DNA from 2 places in the Pedobacter flavus genome. Region 2 is predicted to be linked to the other one. Evidence: riboswitches for the same ligand, from Rfam matches in the RefSeq annotation. Region 2 holds a riboswitch; the other holds the start of a gene.
The links. A riboswitch is a leader RNA that binds a small molecule or an ion and turns the genes downstream of it on or off. The one in region 2 is predicted to bind cobalamin.
Positions count from the first base shown of each region.

Region 1 (5,374 bases), on a different contig from region 2:
GTAGCTGGTCACCAAAAATTTCTTTCTGCCTATAAATTAAAATACAAGCAGTATCTAGCTGATAAAAAATCGCTTAACGAAAAGATAGAAGCTAAAAATATTGCATTAAAGGAATTAGACCTTAATCGTTTTTTGTTTGATGAATTAGAGGATGCAAAATTAGACGAATTTGAACAGCAAAATTTAGAACAGGAATTAGAGCAAATAAATCATGCTGAATTGATAAAATCTAATTTAAATGATGCTAGTCAATTGCTTTCGGAAGATGAATCTTCAGCATTAAATGCAATGAAGTTATCTGTTAATCGTTTAAATCAGATTTCGCAGTACCACGAAGAAATTGATGAATTAAATTTGAGGCTCCAAAGCACTGTTATAGAGTTAAAAGATATTGCAGGCGAGTTGAGTTTTTTAGAACAAAAGATTATTCATCACCCGTTGAGGGCCGAAGCCATTAATGAACGCTTAAATTTAATTTACGTATTACAACAAAAACATAGAGTAAATTCTAATGCAGAGTTGTTAAAAATTCAAGCTGAATTAGCTCAATCATTGGATAATTTTAATATCGCTGATGAAGAAATTGAAACGCTTCAGAAAAAAGTTAATGCTGATAATCAGACGTTACAAGAAGAAGCGGTATTAATCTCAAAACAAAGAGTTGCGGTTTTTGATAAGGTAAAATCGGAGATTTTAACCGTTTTAAATAAGGTTGGAATGCCGAATTCAAAATTGGAGATAAATCATGTTCTAAAAGAAAATAATGATTTCGATAGCAATGGTATTGATAAAATAACGTTTCATTTTTCGGCTAATGCCGGACAAATGCCTGCCCCTATTCATAAGATTGCGTCAGGTGGAGAGTTGTCTAGATTTATGCTGGCCGTAAAATCTCTGATTTCAAAAAATACTGCTTTACCAACCTTAATTTTTGATGAGATTGATACTGGAATTTCGGGTGATACGGCTAAAAAAGTTGGCTTAGTGATGGAAGAATTAGCCAACCAGATGCAAATTATTACGATTACGCATTTACCACAAATTGCCTCAAAAGGCATAGCTCATTTCCACGTTTACAAAGACGAAAGTAAAGGTATTACGCAAACACATATACAAAAGCTTTCGCAAGAAGAAAGAATAACAAAAATCGCAGAAATGTTAAGCGGACATGATGCAAGTAAAACAGCAAGAGATAACGCTAGGGAACTTTTGGATAAATAAAAAATTGTACCTTCGCTAGTATCTATTTGCAATTATTATATTTTTAAAAGTTTATAATTGATTTAATAGCTAGATTAAAAAAACATAATTATGTATAATTTATTAAAAGGAAAACGCGGTATTATAACCGGGGCGCTAGATCAGAATTCTATTGCATGGAAAGTAGCAGAAAAAGCACATGAAGAAGGTGCTACTTTTGTACTTACAAATGCTCCTATAGCCATGAGAATGGGCGAAATTAATGTTTTAGCAGAGAAAACTGGATCTCAAATTATCCCTGCTGATGCTACTAGTGTAGAAGATTTAACTAATCTTTATACACAAGCTCAAGAAATTTTAGGAGGTAAAATTGATTTCGTTTTACACTCTATTGGTATGAGTGTTAATATCCGTAAAAAAATTCCTTATACAGAGAGTAACTATGATTATTTTATGAAAGGAATTGATGTTTCTGCAATGTCGCTTCATAAAATGTTAGCTGTAGCTAAAAAATTAGATGCTATTGCAGAAGGTGGTAGTGTTGTAGCTTTAACTTATATGGCCGCACAAAGAACTTATCCATTCTATACTGATATGGCAGATATTAAAGCGATGTTAGAGTCTATCGCTAGAAGTTTTGGATATCATTATGGTGTTGAGAAAAAGGTGAGAATTAATACGGTTTCTCAATCGCCAACTAAAACAACTGCTGGAACTGGTATTAAAGGTTTTGGTGATTTTTATGATTATGCAGATGCTATTGCACCATTAGGCAATGCCGATGCTGAGTCTTGTGCAGATTATTGTATTACCTTATTCTCAGACTTAACCAGAATGGTAACTATGCAGAATTTATTCCATGATGGAGGTTATTCTTCAACAGGAGTGAGCGATGTTGTGATGCAAAAAATGGGATTGGAAGATTAAGGGGGAAGTCGGGAAAGTCCGAAAGACGGGGAGACCGGGAGACTGGGCGTTGAGAAGATCGGATGTCCATAAAAATATAAAAAGGGTAAAGGGATTATTTCCCTATACCCTTTTTTGTTTTTGGGCTATGTGTGGCAGATAGAGATTACTCTTTTAATTTCTAAACAACCTTTTATCAACCACTAAGCAATAATTATTTTCTACCATAAAATTATCCCTTAAAGACTTTTCATTTTTTAATCTCATATCATTAATATTGATTACTCCAATCTTAACTTCAGGAATTGAGTCACCAACCTTTGGACTAGGAATTTCTGTGTACTGTACATGATTGCCCGAATAATCTGTCATTTTAAAAATAGGCACCATACTTTCATCAGTTTGCCAAAAGGCGATGTATTTAGTATCAGGAGACCATTTCCAAACCTTTCCTAGTCCAAATTCCTCTTCATAAACCCAACCAAATCTTCAATTGTAGATAAAAGGTATATTGTGAAATGTAAACTAGGTATTTATAAGATCATAAAAAACATATCGCCATAACGCTCAAAGCCCACTTTTATACCCTCGAGTGATAAATGCTTTTTCATTTCAATTCAGAGTTTAGTTTGTTTGTTAATCTTCTTAATTAGCAGAGCAAACTTAAGCGAAAGCAAGATAACTAATATGAATAAAATTTTGAAAGAATCATTGTCTCAAAATTGTTTAATAGTCTGGTTGGACGAGGACATTGAAAAGGTTACAGCTCATCTTAGTTAACTCATTACAATTTTTCATTTTAAGACTCAAGCTTAATACTTAAAAAAATCAGCATCTAAATAAGTAAATTTTCACTAAACAACGATTTATATTCTAAATCTATTGTTATAAAAAGTTTAATAAAATTAGAATAATTAAACCTTTAACATTCAAACACTTAAAATTTGATTGATGCTTTTGTATGATTAATCTTCCCAAAATAGCTATCTTTGAACTGCTTTAGGTTTTCTATGGTAACGCATAGAGATTAAAATGGGAATACGGTGTAATTCCGTAACTGTCCCGCAGCTGTAAGCTCCATTAGAGTTTTCTATTCTTAGCCACTGTATTTATATGGGAAGGCAGAAAACAGGGAGTAAGTCAGAAGACCTGCCTTTAGCAATATAGTATTCATAGCTTTCGGGGATTGAAGCTAGGAGTTTGTGCTAGTAATTTTACTTGCTCCTTAATTTCTGCTTGCTGTGGGTGTAAACTCACACAAAAAATGGTAACAAAGAAAATAACCAAACGTTATTTGCTTGTTTGTTTTCATATGGTCCTACTGTGCCTATCAGCGTCACCCAAAATGCTGAATGCCCAAACAGATACCATAAAAACTCAGCACATAACAGAGGTGAAAATTACGGCACTGGACTTGTCGCCTTATTTAAATTCGGCAACACCCGTGCAACTTTTAAACAGCAAAGACATACAACGCCTAAAAGGTGTGTCCATAGCCGATGCTTTGCGCTTTTTTTCTGGTGTACAGTTAAAAGATTATGGTGGTGTTGGAGGATTAAAGACCATTAATGTGCGCAGCATGGGCAGCAACCATACGTCTGTTTTCTACAACGGATCTCAGCTTTCTAATGCTCAAAATGGACAGGTAGACTTAAGCAAATACAGTTTAGAAAACTTAAAGGAAATAAGTCTTTACAGCGGACAAAATCCAGAACTATTGCAGTCGGCAAGGGCATTTGCTAGTTCAAGCGCACTATTTTTAAAATCCCAATCTCCCGTTTTTTTTCCGAACAAAAATCAACACTTCAAACTAAATCTTAAAACAGGCTCCTTTAACTTGTTGAATCCACAAGTACTGTTTGCGAGAAAATTGTCAGACAAAATAAGTTGGGTTGTAAATTCAGAACTCCTTAACTCCGACGGGAAATACAAGTATAGATATACGAATGGCGTATACGATACAACAATGGTTAGACAAAATGGCGATATACTTTCCAAAAGAATAGAAAGTGAGTTGTTTGTAAAGTTTGCTGATAGTTCCCAAATAAACAACCAAGTTTACTATTACAACAGTGAACGTGGCTTACCGGGGGCCATTGTTTCTAACAAATTTAACTTCAGTCAAAGGCAATGGGATAGAAACTTCTTCTATCAATCAAGCTATACTTCTGATGGAAGCAAGAAGTTTAAATGGTTGGCTCAACTTAAGTACAGTAATGATTTTTTGAGGTATGTAGATCCTGATTACAAAACCTTGTTTGGAATACTTGACAATAGATACTATCAGCACGAAGTGTATGTGTCTCTATCTAACTCCTTTGCTCTAAATAAACATTGGAATTTTAGCTTCAGTAACGATTTAAGCAAGCAGGACCTAAATGCAAATTTGTATAACTTTGCCTATCCAACCAGATACAGTTGGCTCAGTGCAGTCAACACCAAATTTGAAAAAGACGCATTAAGTTTACAAGCCACTCTCCTTAGAACATCTGTAAAGGATGCAGTAATGCTGGGTAAAAGCGGTGGAGATAAAGAAAATTTCTCACCAACATTATTGGCTTCGTGGCAACCTTTTCAATTTAAGAATTTAAAAATTAGGGGATTCTATAAGTCCATATTTAGGTTACCAACATTTAACGACCTGTATTACACCTCTGTTGGCAATACTTCCCTTGACCCAGAAATTGGCAAACAAATAGATTTAGGATTCACCTATTCCCTGTTTTCTAACAATACTTCTTTAAAAACCTTAATTGTACGTGGCGATGTGTATGACAACCAAATCAAAGACAAAATAGTTGCCATCCCTACACTCAATCTATTCAGATGGACTATGGTTAATTTAGATCGTGTGCAGATAAGTGGGGCAGAAATTCAATTTCAAACGCATTGGCAATTCAACAAATTAAACGCATTAATTAAGGGGAATTATACGTACGAAAAGGCTGTAGAGAAAACAGAATCAGCCTATAGTTACGGCCATCAAATACCGTATATACCCGTGCATAGCGGATCTTTAACAGCAGCGTTAGATTTCAAAACGGTAAGCTTAAACTATAGTTTTATTTATACAGGAGAACGTTACAGTCAAAAAGCGAACATCCCAGTTAATTACATTCCCGCTTGGTATACCCACGATTTGGCAATTCATAAGGCACTAAATATACTACCAACCCCTTTGAGAATTAGTGCCGAGATAAACAACCTCCTAAATCAATACTACGACATAGTTCTAAATTATCCTATGCCTGGTAGAAATTATCGATTC
Region 1 is NZ_JAZDQU010000001.1:7,362-12,735, forward strand. It holds gene recN (DNA repair protein RecN) at 1-1,221, shown strand, start outside; gene VRU49_RS00040 (enoyl-ACP reductase FabI) at 1,309-2,127, shown strand; partial or broken gene VRU49_RS00045 (DPP IV N-terminal domain-containing protein) at 2,281-2,577, opposite strand; cobalamin riboswitch at 3,091-3,277, shown strand; gene VRU49_RS00050 (TonB-dependent receptor plug domain-containing protein) at 3,452-5,374, shown strand, end outside.
Region 1: another riboswitch for cobalamin. It lies ahead of VRU49_RS00050 (TonB-dependent receptor plug domain-containing protein); the one in region 2 lies ahead of VRU49_RS08180 (acyl-CoA thioesterase).

Region 2 (5,374 bases):
AAGCTATTATTATGACAATGGTTTGGAAATTTTCGAACATTTAAATGGTTTGTACGTTTGCTGCACTATTTTCTTTTTATCCCAATAATGCTCGGTTTTGAGTTCAAAATTAAAAAATTACCGCTTATATTCAATTTAATTATTTTTAGTTAAGGATTTGTTGGGTTGTTAAGTTTAGCTAATTTCTATATAATGAAAGAGTTATATGTATTTTTCTATTTTGCTTATTTATGAATTTAAATTTTGGATATACAATTTTATTTTATTTACTTTGTACTACAAAGTACTTTTATAATTTTTAATTTATTGAAAATTAGGCACTTTTATACTTAGTGAAAAAATGAAATTTAAATATTAACCCTATTAAAAAATGACAACTTCTCAAAATTCATCCCCAACTTGTAAACCATTTAATTCCGCTGCCTCATTTATGATTATTGGTGCAATCATAAATTTATGTTTGGTTTTATTATTTATTTCCGGAGTAGATAACCCCAATCCTTTATGGGGACAATTTTGGTTTATCCGCCCAATTATAGTAATAACATTAGCAGGAGCAATGGCAGGTTTTGTAGTTTTTAAGATAAGCAGTTTATGGATACCTGGAAGCTGGAAGTTGGTAGTAGGTTTATTTTTAAGTCTATTAATCTATGTTTTTATTTTGTGGATGAGTTCAGTTTTAGGTTTCGCAGGAACATTGTGGAATTAAGAATAGTTAGAAAGTCAGAAAAGTCTGAGAAGTCAGTCAGTAGTCAGTAGTTAGTTGGTAGTTAGTCAGCAGGTTGTTGATACTTGGTTCTAACTCCTAACTCTTAGCTTTTCCGTCTTTAGTCTTTAGTCTTCGGTCTTTCCGTCTTTCGGCTTTCCAACTTTTCCCTTATCTTTACACCATTCGTTCTTAGTTTTATTCCTCACAATAGTCGGTATTGCCTCTAAGGTAATTTAAAAGGGAATCGTGTGTAAATCACGAACTGTCGCGCAACTGTAAGTAACCAAAGCCTTTGTCAAAGCGGCCCACTCCTCCGGGGGGAAGGGCGACTAAGGTGTTATAAGTCAGGATATCTGCCACTCATTGTTTTGAATGCTTTCGCGGTAAAAAGTATATTCAATCGTATCAATAGTATATCTCAATAGAGGTTGTGCTGGCCTATGCTTTGAATTTTATTACCAAAGCTCTGATCGGCTTATTAAACAGTAATTATATGATACAAGAAAAAATCAAAAACTCCGAAACCCGAATTTTTAAAGCTGTATTTCCCAATACAACAAATCATTATGATACCTTGTTTGGTGGTACAGCCATGCATATGATGGATGAAGTAGCTTTTATAACGGCTACTCGTTACAGCCGACAAATTATGGTTACCGTAAGTAGTGATAAAATTGATTTTAAAAAGCCCATTCCGGCAGGAACAATTGTAGAATTAATAGGTAAGGTGGTCCACGTTGGTAATACGAGTTTAAAGGTTAATGTAGATATCTATATCGAACAAATGTACGCTGAAGGTAGAGAATTGGCTGTGCAAGGTATTTTTACTTTTGTGGCGATTGATAAAGATAAAAAGCCTATAAAAATTAATTAATAGGTGTAATTTTCTTGTGTTACTTTAATTGTTACATTTTTATTGGTCAATTGTAATTGAAATAGGCGATATTAAATTATTAATTGATTAAAAATGAAAAAAATCCTTCTAAGTATATTTTGCTTTGGAGCAGCATTTTTTGCTCAGGCTCAAATTTTAACAACCGGTGGAAAATTAAAACCCGAGCAAGCTATAATGGATGTCCGACATTATACGCTGAATTTAGCTGTGAATGTAGATGACGAATCTATTGCTGGTAATACAATTGTAGATGTAATTCTCTCTGAACCAACTAATGTGCTATTATTGGATTTGATGGATAATTTTGCTATCAGTAAGGTATTGGTTAACAATAGAGTGGAATCGTTTACTTTTAATAATGATTTAATTGTGATTAACCTCAAAAACACCCTAAAAGCAGGGAAGGCCTCCATTCAGGTTTTTTATTCAGGTAAACCACATGTGGCCATTAGACCGCCTTGGGAGGATGGTTTTACGTGGACGAAAGATGCAAATGGAACACCAAGAGTTGAGGTAACAGCAGAAGGAGGTGGTGGTAAAATATTTTTCCCTAGTAAGGATCATCCTTCAGATGAACCTAATGAAGGGGTAATTATGAATATCACAGTGCCTAATAATTTAGTAGTCGCTGGTCCGGGTTTATTAAGGAAAATCACTAAAAAAGGTGATAAAGTTACCTACCATTGGCAAACCAAATACACCATAAATAATTATAATATTGTTTTTAATGCGGCTGATTATACGGTTGTAAAACGTTTATATACCACTAGCGAAGGCAATAAAGTACCTATGGAATTTTATGTTTTAAAATATAATGTAGATAAAGCTCAAAAGCACCTAGATTTATTAGAACGCAGTATGCAAATGCAGGAAAAATACTTTGGAGAGTACCCTTGGATTAATGAAAAGATTGGAATTGTAGAAACAGAGCATATGGGTATGGAACATCAAACGATGAATGCATACGGTGCGAAGTTTAAATATTCTAAAATTGGCGCTTATGACTTCGATGGATTAATGCACCATGAACTTGGACACGAATGGTGGGGAAATAAAGTAACTGCAAAAGATTGGGCAGATTTTTGGATTCAAGAAGGGATATGTACGTTTGGTGATGCTTTATTTATTAGAGAACATGAAGGAATAGATGCTTATGTAAAGCATTTTAAAAGAGTAGGTCAAACGGCGATAAAAAATAATAAGCCATTGGTTCAAGGAAAAGATATTGATGGTAAGACCGCTTACGAAGGCGATATTTATCCTAAAGGGGCCTTTTTTATGCATACATTAGCCTATATTATGGGCGATGATTTGTTTTATCCTGCCTTAAAAAAGTTCGCTACTTCAACCCAATACACTTATCATAATAAAGTAGTTACAGCCGATCTAGAGGCTTTTTTTAGTAAGGAAGCAGGCATCGATCTAAAACCTTTGTTTGATTTATTTATTTTCTCAACCAATAAATTGGAGATTTCTATGAAGGAGTTACCAAATAATAGATATGCTCTACAATTAAACAATATCAAGATGAGTTTACCTGTTGATGTGGTTACTCACGAAGGAACCAAACGTTTAAATTTATCGGAAAAACCAATTATTATAAATAGTAATGTAATGCCATCTGTAGATCCTAATTGGTTTTATTTGAGGAAGATAATTATTGAATAGTATTTTTTAAAGGGTCTAATTTTTTTAGGCCCTTTTTTTATGGATGGGTTTTATAAATTAAATTCATCATTGATGTGCATTTTTTAAGATTTTGAGCTTAAATTTATAGGGAACTATGAAATTTTATCAATATTCTATTTCCCTAAATAAGCCTAGAGGATTTCACTTAATAACTGATCTGGTTGTTCGTGCAACAACTCATTTAAATTCCGTTTCTGTTGGGATGATGCAGGTGTTTATTCAACATACTTCGGCCTCACTAACCATAAATGAAAATGCAGATCCAACTGTAAGGAAAGATTTTGAGACTTTTTTTAATAAAATGGTGCCCTCAGATTTTCCAGATTTTATACATACTTATGAAGGATTAGATGATATGCCTGCTCATTTAAAATCATCTATTTTAGGTAGTTCTGTTCAAATTCCAATTAATAATGGAGAATTATGTTTAGGTACCTGGCAAGGTATTTATTTTTGTGAACATAGAGATTTTGGAGGAAATAGAAATTTAATTATTACAATCTGGGGGAATTAAAATGCAATCTACTTTATACAACATTCAAAAAATTGCAGATATTGTTAATGGTAAGCTGTATGCATTTAATTCAGAACATTTAATTCAAACGTTAGTTACCGACAGCAGAAGGATTAATCACCCGTTAAATGCATTATTTTTCGCGATTAAGGCTCAAAAGGATGGACATCTTTTTTTAAAGGATGCCTACCAAAATCAAATCAGAAATTTTATTGTAAATGTACTTCCTGATTTAAATCAGTTTAAAGAAGCTAATTTTATAATAGTAGATGATACTTTAAAAGCTTTACAACAAATCTCTGCTTACCATAGAAATCAATTTAATATTCCAGTAATTGGGATCACTGGAAGTAATGGAAAAACTATTGTAAAGGAATGGCTATACCAATTATTTGCACCAGATTATTCTATAATAAAAAGCCCTGGAAGTTATAATTCCCAAATTGGAGTTCCACTTTCTGTATGGCAAATAAACAATAAGCACAATCTTGGCATTTTTGAAGCGGGTATTTCCAATCCTTTAGAAATGGTAAAACTTAGGGCAGTTATTCAACCAACAATTGGTGTTTTAACCAATATTCGCGAGGCTCATGCTGCTGGGTTTTCTTCGATAAAGGAAAAGTTAAGTGAGAAGTTGCAGTTGTTTAAGGAGGTAGATTTATTAATTTACAATAAAAAGGATATTCAAAAAAGCGACCTTAAAGAGCTAAATATAAAAAAGCTTTTTGCTTGGTCGAGACATGGAAAGGCCGATTTAACCATAATTGATGAAGTTCCTATTGAAGGTAAATACTATTTAAGGGCTTATTTTCAGGATAAGGAAATAGAATGTTTGATTCCTTTTTCGGACGAAGCTTCCATAGAAAATGGGATAACTTGCTGGGCAGTAATGTTAGCCTTAGGAATTCAGCCATCAATTGCCGATGAGCGATTGGAGCGTTTATCTAAAGTTAGGATGCGTTTAGAATTAAAACCGGGAATTAATCATTGTTCTATAATTGATGATTCTTATAGTGCTGATTTGCCATCTTTAGCGATTGCGTTAGACTTTTTAAATCAGCAAAATCAACACGAACAGAAAACGGTAATTCTATCTGATTTTTTTGAGACGGGAAAATCACCAGAAAATTTATATCAAGAAATTGCAGGCTTATTAAATCAGAAAAAAGTAACCAGGGTTATAGGAATTGGTACTTCTATAGCAGAATATGGTAAATTCTTTAAGGGAGAAAAGCAATTTTTTACAGATACTACCCAGTTTATATCGGCCTTGCCTGCTCTTAGTTTTCATAAAGAAAGTATATTAATTAAAGGGGCAAGAAAGTTTGAGTTTGAGCGAATTAGTAAATTATTGACGCAAAAGAGTCACGATACGGTGCTAGAGGTAAATCTAGATGCTATGACGCATAATTTAAACTTTTATCGTTCTAAATTAAACGAGGGTGTTAAAATAATGGCCATGGTTAAGGCATTTTCTTATGGAAGTGGTTCATTTGAAATTGCCAATTTACTTCAATTTAATAAGGTAGATTATTTGGCGGTGGCTTATGCCGATGAAGGTGTGGCA
Region 2 is NZ_JAZDQU010000002.1:492,443-497,816, forward strand. It holds gene VRU49_RS08170 (Na/Pi cotransporter family protein) at 1-40, opposite strand, end outside; gene VRU49_RS08175 (hypothetical protein) at 371-709, shown strand; cobalamin riboswitch at 905-1,084, shown strand; gene VRU49_RS08180 (acyl-CoA thioesterase) at 1,203-1,583, shown strand; gene VRU49_RS08185 (M1 family metallopeptidase) at 1,677-3,272, shown strand; gene VRU49_RS08190 (secondary thiamine-phosphate synthase enzyme YjbQ) at 3,388-3,807, shown strand; gene VRU49_RS08195 (bifunctional UDP-N-acetylmuramoyl-tripeptide:D-alanyl-D-alanine ligase/alanine racemase) at 3,809-5,374, shown strand, end outside.